2 regions of the Mesorhizobium sp. WSM2240 genome follow, and region 2 is predicted to be linked to the other one. Evidence: predicted binding sites of a transcription regulator. Region 2 holds the regulator's gene; the other holds the start of a gene.
The links. Region 2 encodes PhoB, which activates phosphate uptake and scavenging genes when phosphate is short. Its sites were predicted from a motif close to TGTCATNNANCTGTCAT; they were not measured.

Region 1: the regulator PhoB is predicted to act here: its motif matches at 2,612-2,628, upstream of ABVK50_RS11260 (UDP-2,3-diacylglucosamine diphosphatase).

The regions. Positions count from the first base shown of each region.
Region 1 is NZ_CP159253.1:2,334,471-2,340,997, reverse strand. Features, by position in the region: gene dgcA (N-acetyl-D-Glu racemase DgcA) at 1-432, shown strand, start outside; gene ABVK50_RS11265 (MFS transporter) at 403-1,617, opposite strand; gene ABVK50_RS11260 (UDP-2,3-diacylglucosamine diphosphatase) at 1,742-2,566, opposite strand; gene ABVK50_RS11255 (SDR family oxidoreductase) at 2,692-3,471, shown strand; gene ABVK50_RS11250 (NADP-dependent malic enzyme) at 3,582-5,906, shown strand; gene ABVK50_RS11245 (DUF2865 domain-containing protein) at 6,010-6,527, shown strand, end outside.
Region 2 is NZ_CP159253.1:4,579,304-4,585,830, reverse strand. Features, by position in the region: gene pstA (phosphate ABC transporter permease PstA) at 1-561, shown strand, start outside; gene pstB (phosphate ABC transporter ATP-binding protein PstB) at 599-1,414, shown strand; gene phoU (phosphate signaling complex protein PhoU) at 1,437-2,144, shown strand; gene phoB (phosphate regulon transcriptional regulator PhoB) at 2,169-2,858, shown strand; gene ABVK50_RS22670 (ROK family protein) at 2,865-4,106, opposite strand; gene ABVK50_RS22665 (hypothetical protein) at 4,084-4,254, opposite strand; gene xylF (D-xylose ABC transporter substrate-binding protein) at 4,285-5,328, shown strand; gene ABVK50_RS22655 (sugar ABC transporter permease) at 5,438-6,527, shown strand, end outside.

The DNA of each region.
Region 1 (6,527 bases), 2.2 Mb from region 2:
GTCGAAGCGAACCTTGCCGCCGCCGCCGAACTCGGCATTGCGCTTGTCGAGCAGCCGCTGCCCGCCGGCCGGGACGAGATCCTGCGCCGCATCGAGCATGCGGTGCCGATCTGTGCGGACGAGAGCATTCACGAGGCCGCCGACCTCGAAGAGCTCGCCGGCCTCTACGACGCGGTGAACATCAAGCTCGACAAGGCGGGCGGACTGACCGCCGCCATACTGCTGCGCAACCGGGCCCGGGAACTCGGCCTGTCCGTTATGGTCGGCTGCATGGTCGGCACGTCGCTGGCCATGGCGCCGGCCGTCCTTCTTGCGCAGGACGCAGATTTCGCCGATCTCGATGGGCCCCTGCTTCTCGCCCGCGATCGCTCGCCGGGGCTGGTCTATGACGGGTCGATGGTTTCACCGCCCGAGCCGGCCCTTTGGGGCTGAACGGGCCGCAAGCGCGATCAATCCAATTCCCGCGAGTGCGAAGACGGCCATGAAGAAGAAGCCGCCGACGCCGAAGGCGGCGTAGAGCGGCCCCGACAGCAGGGTGGCGGCGGCCATGGAGAATCCGTTGGCGAAGAAAGCGATGCCTTGCGCAGCACCGGTGCGTTCCTCCGCGACCGTCTCGGCGATCAGCTTCTGGACCCCGAGCAGGATGAGCCCCGTGGAAACCGCATGCAGCGTCTGGATCGCGAAAAAGCCGACCACGCCAAGACCGAGCGGCCAGATCAGCGGATAGGCGACCCAACGCAGGATAGCGGCCAATCCCGCCGCCGCAAGCAGCGCTGGAACCGAAACCTTGCCGAACACACGCGAGAAGATCAGGAACATGCCGACTTCGGCAACGACCGCCCAAGCCCACAGGAACCCGACCAGCGTTTCGCTGACGCCAATCGATTTCCAGTAGATCGACACGAAGCTGTAGAGGAATCCGTGGCTGGCGTTGATGACGCCTGCCCCAGCCACGAACAGCAGGAAATAGCGGTTGAACAGCTTGGGCGCCGAATCCTGCAGGTCGGCCGCCGACAAGGGCGAAGCGCGGCGCGGCCGGCCCAGTCGGGGCGCAAAGAGCGCCGCTAGAAGCGTTCCGCAAAGCCCGATCGAGATCATCGCCGGGACCGCGTCAGCGCTGGTCATGGCAAGAACAAAACCGCCGCCGAGATTGGCGCAGAGGAAGGCAGCGGAACCCCAGATGCGCATGTTGGCATAGCTGGACCGGAAGCGTCTGACGCCCGACAGCGCCAGCGAATCGGCAAGCGGCGAATGCGGCGTCCACACCACAGTCAGCGCCAGCGAGACGCCGAGCACGACGACATAGGTAGGTTCAAGGAAATAGCCGGCCGAAAGCGCAAGGGCGGCCGCAACCAGCGCGATCAGGACATTGGCGCGATCCTTGGCCTCGTCCGCCAATGCCGTAATGAAGGGTGTGGTGACGACACGCAAAAACATCGGCGCGGACAGAATGATGGCGATCTGTGCGGCGTCGAACCCTTTCGCTTCCAGCCAGAGCGGGAAATATGGGAGATGCACGCCGAGTGGGATGAAGAGCGCGGCGAAAATCAGGCTGATGCGCAGTTCGAAGCGGCGCGGCTTGATCTGTTGCTCTGGGGAAAGCGGCGGAAGAGACATAAGCGCGAAAAGTCCGGCGGGCGCGACTCAGACGAAGGAGCCCCGCCGCATCATGCGCGCATTAGCATGGCCGTCCATGCCGGAAAACCGCTTGGCCCAATCGATTGAACCCGCCGATGGCGGATCAGGCAGCCTTGACGGTCTCGCTGTCGATGACGACCGGCACGAAGCCTTGTTCGGCCACCGCCGGAACATTTGTGCGAATATGCGGCCAGTACAGGATTTCCATCCTGCCGTCGAAATGCTCGACTACTGCAGTGCAGCTTTCTACCCAGTCACCGGTGTTGATGTACTGGACATCGTCGAACTTCTCGATGACGGCGTGATGGATATGACCGCAGATGACGCCGTCGACCTGCGAGCGGCGCGCCTCCTCGGTGAGTACCTCCTGGAACGCGCCGATGAAGTTGACTGCCTTCTTGACCTTTACCTTCGCCCATGACGAGAACGACCAGTAGGGCATGCCGAAGAGCCGTCTGAAACGGGCTATGACCCGGTTGACCATGATCGCCGCGTCATAGGCCTTGTCGCCGAGATAGGCGAGCCAGCGCATATTGTGCACTACCGTGTCGAACTGGTCGCCATGGATGACGAGATATTTCTTGCCGTCGGCGCTCTCGTGTACGGCGCGGTCGGCGACCACGATGCCGCCGAAATGCACACCCTGGAACATGCGCAGGAACTCGTCGTGATTGCCGGCAATATAGGTGATCCGCACGCCCTTGCGTGCCTGTCGCAGCAGTTTCTGGACCACGTCGTTGTGGAGTTGCGGCCAGTGCCATGAGCGGCGCAGCCGCCAGCCGTCAACGATATCGCCGACCAGATAGATGGCCTCGGCCTCGTGATGGCGCAGGAAATCGATCAGGAACTCGGCTTTGGCCGCCTTCGACCCGAGATGGATGTCGGAAATGAAAAGCGTGCGGAAGCTGCGGGGAGTTTCGCCGGGCATCGGATCCAGGACCGTTTGTCTCGGCTTGCCTATGCCGCGATTCATGCAACAGGCGTATGACGGTTGCGATCGGCAAGGCTCACGCGATAGGCTTCCGCCAAACAGCCCAACGAAGGAATCGTCTCATGGATCTCGGCATTCGCGGAAAAAAGGCCATCGTCTGCGCTTCGAGCCGCGGCCTCGGCAAGGGCTGCGCGCTGGCGCTGGCGGAGGCGGGCTGCGATCTCGTGGTCAACGGGCGCGACGCAACGGTTCTGGCCAGAACGGCGGCGGAGATACGCGAGCGGTTCGGTGTGAGCGTGACCGAGATTGCCGGCAATGTGGCGGACCCGGCGGTCCAGAAGGCGCTGCTCGCCGCCTGTCCGGAGCCGGATATTCTCGTCAACAACAATGGCGGTCCGCCTTTCCGCGATTTTCGCGAGCTCGACCGCGAGGCGATCGTCAAAGGCGTGACCAACAACATGATCGCGCCGATCGAACTAATCCAAGCGGTCCTCGACGGCATGGCGGCGCGCGGCTTCGGCCGCATCGTCAACATAACCTCGCTTTCGGTCTATGTGCCTATCCCCGGCCTCGACCTTTCGTCCGGCGCGCGCGCGGGTCTGACCTCGTTCCTGGCTGGCGTCGCGCGAACGGTCGCGGACAAGAACGTCACCATAAACAACATGTTGCCGGGCAAACTTGACACCGACAGGTTGCGCCCCCCGCACGAAGTCGGCACTGTCGAGGAACCTGCCGCTGCGGCCGCCCGCAAGGCCCAGGCCTCTGCCGCCGTTCCGGCCAAGCGCCTCGGCACGCCGGAGGAATTCGGGCAGATCTGCGCGTTCCTGTGCTCTGTCCACGCCGGGTATCTCACCGGCCAGAACATTCCCGTCGATGGTGGGCTTTACGTCAGCGCGTTCTAGGCTTGCCCAAATACGGCGTCTCCGATTTCCGGTGAAGATCGATCGAGAACCTCGAAAATCCGGTCGCACGTGTTAAGGAGGCGAAAGAAGAACAAGCGGGGGAGCACAGAATGGAAACCAGCAAGACCGAAGCCGGACGCTCCGACCTCGAAGACGCCGCACTATATTTCCATAAGCACCCTACCCCCGGCAAACTGGAGATTCAGGCGACCAAGCCGCTGGGAAACCAGCGCGATCTGGCTCTGGCCTATTCGCCAGGCGTCGCCGCTCCCTGCCTCGCGATAAAGGATGACCCGGCAACCGCCGCCGACTACACTGCGCGCGCTAATCTGGTGGCGGTAATCTCCAACGGCTCCGCCGTGCTCGGGCTCGGCAATATCGGGCCGCTGGCGTCCAAGCCTGTGATGGAAGGCAAGGCTGTCCTTTTCAAGAAGTTCGCCGGCATCGACGTCTTCGATATCGAGATCGACGCGCCGGAAATCGAGCGCATGGTTGAGACGGTGGCCGCGCTCGAGCCGACCTTTGGCGGCATCAATCTCGAAGATATCAAGGCGCCGGAATGCTTCGAGGTCGAGGAGCAGCTCAAGGCGCGGATGAAGATCCCGGTCTTCCACGACGACCAGCACGGCACGGCGATCATTGTTGCGGCCGCAGTGCTCAACGGACTGGAATTCGCCGGCAAGAAAATCGAGGACATCAAGATCGTCACCTCGGGCGCGGGAGCGGCTGCGCTCGCCTGCCTCAACCTGCTCGTTTCGCTCGGCGCGAAGGTCGAAAACATCTGGGTGACCGACCGATTCGGCGTTGCTTACAAAGGCCGGCTGGACGAGATGGACCGCTGGAAAGACCCTTACGTGAAGGACACCGAGGCGCGGACGTTGGCCGACGTGATCGGCGGCGCGGACGTGTTTCTCGGTCTGTCGGCGGCAGGCGTGCTGAAGCCCGAACTCTTGAAGCACATGGCGGAAAAGCCGCTGATCCTGGCGCTGGCCAACCCCAATCCCGAGATCATGCCGGATGAGGCCCGCACGGCGCGTCCGGATGCGATGATCTGCACCGGCCGTTCCGATTTTCCCAATCAAGTCAATAACGTACTCTGCTTTCCCTACATATTCCGCGGAGCGCTGGATTGCGGCGCAAGCGCCATCAACGAGCCCATGAAGATGGCGGCTGTGCGCGCCATCGCGGCATTGGCGCGGGAAGAGCCGTCCGATGTCGCGGCCCGCGCCTATTCCGGCGAGACGCCGACCTTCGGCCCGGATTTTCTCATCCCCTCGCCTTTCGACCCGCGCCTCATCCTGCGGATCGCGCCGGCAGTAGCCAAGGCGGCCTGCGAGACCGGCGTCGCCACAAGGCCGATCGCCGATTTCCCCGCCTATGTCGATCGCTTGAACCGCTTCGTCTTCCGCTCCGGCCTGGTGATGAAGCCGGTATTCTCGACGGCCAAGACATCGGCCTCAAAGCGGGTCATCTATGCCGACGGCGAGGACGAGCGGGTGCTTCGAGCCGCGCAGGTGGTGATCGAGGAAGGCATCGCCGAGCCGATCCTGATCGGACGGCCGCATGTCATCGACGTGCGGCTGAAGCGGTATGGGCTACGCATCAGGCCGGGTACCGATTTCGAACTGGTCAACCCGGAGGACGATCCGCGCTACCGCCACTATGTCGACCTTCTGATCGAGCGTACCGGCCGTCGCGGCGTGACACAGGAAGCCGCACGCACCATGGTGCGCACCAACACCACCGTGATCGCGGCGCTGGCGCTGAAGCGCGGCGACGCGCATGCGATGATCTGCGGGCTGGAGGGCCGTTTCGAACGGCATCTTCGCAACGTCACGCTGATCATCGGGCCGCGCGAGGGCGTCCGCGACCGCGATCTCTCGGCGCTTTCGATGCTGATCTCGACCCGCGGCGTCACTTTCTTCACCGATACCTATGTGACAGTCGATCCGACGGCGGAAGAAATCGCCGAGATGACCGTGCTGGCGGCCGAGGAAATCAGCCGCTTCGGCATCGAGCCCAAGGCGGCGCTGCTGTCGCATTCCAATTTCGGCTCGCGCGATTCGCCGAGCGCGCTGAAGATGCGGCAGGCGGCCGAGATCCTGAAGAAGATAGCGCCCGACCTGCAGAGCGACGGCGAAATGCATGCAGATTCGGCGCTGTCCGAATTGCTGCGCCAGCGCGTCTTTCCGCATTCGGCGCTGAAGGGCGAAGCCAATCTGCTGGTGTTCCCGAACCTCGATTCGGCCAATATAGCGCTCACCACGGTCAAGCAGATGACGGACGCGCTGCATGTCGGTCCGATCCTGCTCGGCACCGACAAACCTGCACATATCCTGACGCCGTCGGTGACCTCGCGCGGGATCGTCAACATGACGGCCCTTGCGGTCGTCGAAGCCTCTCAGAAAGCCGTTGCGACGCTAAGGACGGGTTGAGCGCCCGGCCGGGAAATTGGCCAGACGCCGAAGAAACCGCTAACCTTCCGCATCGGATTCGCGTAGTCGGCGAGCCGACGATGCGGGAAGGGGATCGGCACGGATGGCGGGCAGGCGAACGCTGAGACGAGCCATTGCGCTGGGAGCCTTCGCGCTCACCGTTGCGACCGCCGTGCCCGCTCTCGCCGATACCCTGCTCTGCCGCCAACTCGAAGCCGAGCTTGCCGCGGCCGCCGATATCGATGGGTCGGCTGCACTCGTCAAATATGACGACGCTATCGTCCGCCAGCGCGACGAAATGGTGAAAGCGCGGCGACAGGCGCGTAGCCAGAGATGCGGATTTTCACTGCTCGGCAACGGCGTCAAGCAATGCGCCACGCTGAACGCGGCGATCGAGAAAATGGCGATCAATCTCGAGACGCTTCAGCGCAAGCGCAGCCAATTGGCCGGCAACGGCGGAGAGCATTCGCGCGCGCGCCTGCTCGCATCGCTCGACGCCAATGGCTGCCGCGACGATGCGGTTGCCGTGAGACCCTTGCCGCCGCCGATCGATAGCGGTGAGATCATGTCAGACCGGCCGACCGGTTTTGGCGCGATCCGACCGCTTGACGAGGACCTCGA
Region 2 (6,527 bases):
CGCTTCACCGACCTCATCGAGATCAACATCAACAACCTTGCGGCGGTCCCCTCCGTCGTGTTCGGCCTGCTCGGCCTCGCGGTCTTCCTCGGCTGGTTCGGGCTGCCGCGTTCCGCCCCGCTGGTCGGCGGCATGGTGCTTGCCCTGATGACGCTTCCCACCATCATCATCGTGACGCGTGCGGCGCTCACTTCGGTTCCGTCGTCGATCCGCGAGGCGGCGCTCGGCATCGGCGCGTCGAAGCACGAGATGATCTTCCATCACATCCTGCCGCTGTCGATGCCGTCGATCATGACCGGCACGATCATTGGCCTGGCGCAGGCGCTCGGCGAAACCGCGCCGCTGCTGCTGATCGGGATGAACGCCTTCATCACCAGCCCGCCGGCCGGCGTGCTGGAGGCGTCGACCGCACTACCGACGCAGATCTACATCTGGGCGGACAGCCCGGAGCGCGGTTTCGTAGCGCGCACTTCCGCGGCAATTCTGGTCCTCCTCGGCTTTCTTTTCGTGATGAACGCAATGGCCATATTCCTTAGGCAGCGCTTTCAGCGCCGCTGGTAAAAGAGGTAAGAAATTCGATGGCAATGGAGCTAAAGGAATGAACATCATGACCGAAACAGCCATCGAGCAGAAGGTCCGTGCCGGCTCGACCCCGCCAGCGGTGAAAATGAGAGGCGACGGTGTCGATGTGCATTATGGCGAGAAGCAAGCGCTTTTCGGCGTAAGCCTCGACATTCCCCAGAACCAGGTGACGGCGCTGATCGGCCCGTCCGGCTGCGGCAAGTCGACCTTCCTGCGCTGTCTCAACCGGATGAACGACACCATCGATATCGCACGGGTGTCGGGCAAGATCACGCTCGACGGTGAGGATGTCTATGATCCGAAGATCGACGTGGTCGAACTGCGCGCCCGCGTCGGCATGGTGTTCCAGAAGCCCAATCCGTTTCCGAAGTCGATCTATGAGAACATCGCCTACGGACCGCGCATCCACGGCCTGGCGAAGAACAAGTCGGAACTGGACGGGATCGTTGAATCGAGCCTGAAGAAAGCCGGCCTGTTCAACGAAGTGAAGGACCGCCTCTCCGAATCCGGCACCGGCCTTTCCGGCGGCCAGCAGCAGCGCCTGTGCATCGCGCGCGCCATCGCCGTTTCGCCCGAGGTGATCCTCATGGACGAGCCGTGCTCGGCGCTCGATCCGATCGCCACGGCCAGGGTCGAGGAATTGATCGACGAATTGCGCGAGAATTACACGATCGTCATCGTCACCCATTCGATGCAGCAGGCGGCCCGCGTCTCGCAGCGCACCGCGATGTTTCACCTCGGCTATCTCGTCGAAGAGGACGCGACCGAAAAGATGTTCACGAATCCCGACGACAAACGGACGCAAGACTATATCACCGGCCGGTTCGGCTGAGTGCCAAGGCGAGGACCATAGAATGGGTGAGCACACCGTTGCCTCTTTCGACGAGGAACTTGGGCATGTCGACCGTCTGATCCGTGACATGGGCGATCTTGCCGGCGCGATGGTCGGCGCATCTATCCGGGCGCTTCTGGCGTCCGACAACGCGCTGGCGCAGCGGGTCATATCCGACGACGCGATCATGGATGCCAGACAGCGCGAACTCGACGACCGCGCCATCACGCTGATCGCAAAGCGCCAGCCGATGGCGCAGGATCTGCGCGCGGTGCTCGGCGCCATTCGTATGGCGGGAGACCTCGAGCGCATCGGCGATCTCGCCAAGAACATCGCCAAGCGCGTCAGCGCGGTCGGCCAGAGTGCGACGCCGCGCGACTTGTCGCACAGCATCGACGCCATGGCTCAGTTGGTGCTCGTGCAGGTCCAGGCGGTGGTCGACAAATACGTCGCTCGCGAACCGCAGGCTTTGCAGGCGCTACGCGCAGACGACGAGAAGATCGACGTGAAATACACGGCGGTATTCCGCGAACTGCTGACCTATATGATGGAAGACCCGCGCAACATTACCGCCTGCACGCATCTTCTGTTCTGCGCCAAGAACCTCGAGCGGATCGGCGACCACGTCACCAACATCGCGGAGAACGCTTATTTCGTCATGACCGGCTCGCAATTGCCTTCCAACCGGCCGAAGTTCGACGAGACCACGCAGACGGTGTCGGCCGAATAGGCAATTGTCATTGGGATTTCATCGATGATCGCTCCGAAAATCATGGTTGTGGAAGACGAGGAGCCGCTGGGCGTGCTCCTGCGCTACAATCTGGAATCCGAAGGTTACCAGGTCGAGATCGTGGCGCGCGGCGACGAGGCCGAGATAAGGCTGCAGGAGAACGTGCCCGACCTGCTGGTGCTGGATTGGATGCTGCCGGCGCTTTCGGGCATCGAATTGTGTCGCCGGCTAAGGATGCGGCCGGAAACCGAGCGCCTGCCGATAATCATGCTGACCGCGCGCGGCGAGGAAAGCGACCGCGTCAGGGGCCTCGCCACCGGCGCCGACGATTATCTGGTCAAGCCGTTCTCGACGCCCGAATTCATGGCGCGCGTCAAGGCGCTGCTGCGGCGGGCAAAGCCGGAAGTGCTGTCCAGCGTGCTCAAGGTCGGCGATATCGTGCTCGACCGCGAGGCGCACCGGGTCTACCGCAAGAAGAGCGAGGTCAAGCTCGGGCCGACCGAATTCCGGCTGCTGGAATTCATGATGCGGCATCCGGGCCGTGTTTTCTCGCGCGGGCAATTGCTCGACAATGTCTGGGGCGAGACGATCTATATCGACGAACGCACCGTCGACGTGCATGTCGGGCGGCTGCGCAAGGCGGTCAACACCGGCCGCATGCCGGATGTCATCCGCACCATTCGCGGCGCCGGCTACGCCATTCGCGAGGAATAGCGCGCTTTAGGCCAGTTCGCGCGCCTTCGCAGACGTCTCGGCCGGCGCACCGGTAGCGAAGATTTCCTGGTCGATGAAGGTCAGCGCGCGCATGGCGCAGCCTTCGCGGATCAGCGGCACCTCGTCCGGTTCCACCGCGAAGGAGATCGCGCCCGAGTGCTGGCCACCGGCTGTCCTGGCGATCGCCTCGCGCAGATGCGGCTCGATCAGGTCGAAGGCGGCGGCGCCGATGCCGACGACCGCCACCGGCGCTGGGTCGATGAGCGCGAACAGGCTGCCGAGGCCAAAGCCGATCGCCTCGCCAGCCTTGCGGAACGCCTCGCGCTCCGACCCCTCCTTCGCGCGGGCGGCGGCTGCCAGCGCCTTCATATCGGCATCGCTGATGTCGGCCACCGGCTCCTCGTCTTCGCTCGACTGGCGGGCGGCGCGCCAGATCGCGTAATTGCCGGCATAGGCCTCGACGCAGCCGCGACGCCCGCACCGGCAAAGCGCGCCGTCGGGACGGTGGATCATGTGGCCGAACTCGCCGCCGGAGGATTGCGTGCCGGTGAACAGCTCGCCCTTCAGCACCAGCCCCATGCCAATGCCGTGCGAAAGCAGTATGGCGATGAAATTGTCGCGGTAGCGCTCGGGATCGCGCCATTTCAGCGCCTCGGCGATCATATTGCAGTCGTTCTCTACGGTCACTGGAATATCGAACGCGCCTTCGAGACGGTCTGCGAAAGCGATGCCGGCATGCGGCGTGATCGGCGACCACAGCATTGTGCGCCGTCCGGCGTCGGTCGTGCCTTGCACGGCGAGGACCGTACGCATGATGCGCCTACCGGCCGCCTCATTCAGCCGCCGCTGCACCATGGCCAGGCATTCGCCTATCAGCTCTTCCTCGGGCAGGGTCAGTGTCGACAGCTTGCGCTGCTCGCTGGTGACCGTCTCCCCGGCATAATCGACGACCGCCACAGAGAGAAAGTTCAGCGCCACGACGATTGTAACGACGGCCGCCGCTTCCGGCTTCAGCGCGAGCGCGACCTGCGGCCGTCCGCGCTTCAGCGAAACCGTCTCGCCGCTTTTGGTCTCGGCCAGAATCCCTTCCTCGATCAGGTCGGATGAGATCGCCGAGATTGTGGAGTGGCTGAGGCCGGTGGCGCGGGCTATCTCGGTGCGCGATGGCTGGAAGGCACGGCGCACGGCCGTGATGACCATTGCGCGGTTGCGCTTGCGCAAATCGTCATGGCGAATTCCAACCGACATCTTTCAGCATTCCTCCCGCGGCAACCCGATGGACCTTCCCTTTCAGCATGGGGGCCGTCAACAGCGCCGCAAGAATATTGACAGAAGTCGCCGCATGCGTCATTCTTTTTTTCGAGGCTCGAAAAAAAGGGCTTCGGACGAAGTTCATTTGCGCCTCCGGGCGCGCAGGGAGGAAATCATGAAAAGATTTGCAACCGCCATTCTGGCGGGTGTGGCGATGACCGTATCGCTGGCGGCAGTGGCCGAGGCGAAGGACAAGATCATCGGCGTATCCTGGTCCAATTTCCAGGAAGAGCGCTGGAAGACGGACGAGGCTGCGATCAAGGCTGCCCTCGAGGCGGCCGGCGACAAGTACATTTCGGCCGATGCGCAATCCAATCCGAGCAAGCAGCTAACCGACGTGGAAAGCCTGATCAGCCAGGGCGCCAACGCGCTGATCATCCTGGCGCAGGATTCGAGCGCGATTGCCCCTGCCGTCGAGAAGGCTGTCGCCGAGGGCATTCCGGTGGTCGGCTACGACCGCCTGATCGAAAACAAGGACGCTTTCTATCTGACCTTCGACAACAAGGAAGTCGGCCGCCTGCAGGCCAGGGAAGTGTTCAAGGTGCAGCCGGAAGGCAACTACGTCTTCATCAAGGGTTCGGCCTCCGACCCGAACGCCGATTTCCTGTTCGACGGCCAGATGGAAGTGCTCAAGGAAGCAATCGATGCCGGCAAGATCAAGAATGTTGGCGAGGCCTATACCGATGGCTGGCTGCCCGCCAACGCGCAGAAGAATATGGAGCAGTTCCTGACCGCCAACAACAACGAGGTCGACGCGGTCGTCGCCTCCAATGACGGCACGGCCGGCGGCGCAATCGCCGCGCTTTCGGCGCAGGGCCTGGCAGGCACGGTTCCGGTTTCGGGGCAGGACGGCGACCATGCCGCGCTGAACCGCATCGCGCTCGGCACGCAGACCGTCTCGGTCTGGAAGGACTCGCGCGAACTCGGCAAGGCCGCGGCTGAAATCGCTTCGCAGCTCGCCGATGGCACGGCCATGGATGCGATCCCGAATGTCGTCAAGTTCAGCGGCGGCCCCGCCGGCGTCGAGATGAACTCGGTGTTCCTGGCGCCCGTCGCCATCACCAAGGACAACCTGAACGTCGTCATCGACGCGGGGTGGGTCACCAAGGAAGTGGTCTGCCAGGGTGTCGGCGCCGGTACAGTGCCGGCCTGCGACTGAGCTTCGAGAAACAAGTCGACGCCGCGGTTTGACGAAAACCGCGGCGTTTCGTTAAGCTGAAAATTGTCCGGTGATCCGCGCGAGACGGCATGCCGGCGGGAGGAATGTCATGACCGAGGTGACCTCGACTGCGCAGGCGGACCGCGCCCGCGCGTCCGAGATTGGGCCTGTTGCCCGCTTCCTCAGGGCGACCGAACTCGACACGCGCATGCTCGGCATGATCGGCGCGTTGCTGATCATCTGGGTCGGCTTCCATTTCCTCTCGGGCGGTCTGTTCCTGACGCCGCGCAATCTGTGGAACCTGTCGGTCCAGTCCTCGTCCATCGCGGTCATGGCCACCGGCATGGTGCTGGTGATCGTCACCCGCAACATCGACCTGTCGATCGGCTCGGCGCTGGGGCTGATCGGCATGATCATGGGCGTGGTCCAGGCCGAACTCCTGCCGCAGGTCATGGGAATTCCGCTTGGCAGCCCGTCCATCTGGATCCTGGCGCTCATCTCGGGCCTGCTGGTCGGCCTCGCCATTGGCGGGTTCCAGGGCTTCCTGATCGCCTATCTTGGCATTCCCGCCTTCATCGTCACGCTGGGCGGGCTTCTCGTGTGGCGCGGCGCGGCCTGGTGGGTCACCAGCGGCCGCACGGTAGCGCCGATGGACGCGACGTTCAGGCTGATCGGCGGCGGGCCGCAGGGATCGATCGGCGCTACCGCGAGTTGGGCGGTCGGCATTGTTGCCTGCATCGCTTTCGTGCTCCTGCTCCTCGTCGCCCGTTCGCGGCGCAAGCGCTTCCGCTTTCCGCTGCGTCCGGTCTGGGCCGAAGGCTTCATCGGCACAATCGCCTGCGCGGCGATACTCGGCGCGGTCTGGATCGCCAACTCCTATCCCTGGCCGATCGGCATCGTCAGGCGCTATGCCGAGGCGAACAACCTCGAGCTTCCCGAAGGCGGCCTGTTCATCGCCCACGGCATCGCAATACCTGTGCTGATCGCCGTCACCGTCGGGATCGTTATGAGCTTCATCGCGACCCGCACGCGCTTCGGCCGCTACGTATTCGCCATCGGCGGCAATCCGGAAGCAGCCGAACTGGCTGGCATCAACACGCGCTGGGTGGTCATGAAAATATTCATGCTGATGGGCCTGCTCGCCGCCATCGGCGCCAGCATCTCGACCGCGCGCCTCAACGCCGCGACCAATTCGCTGG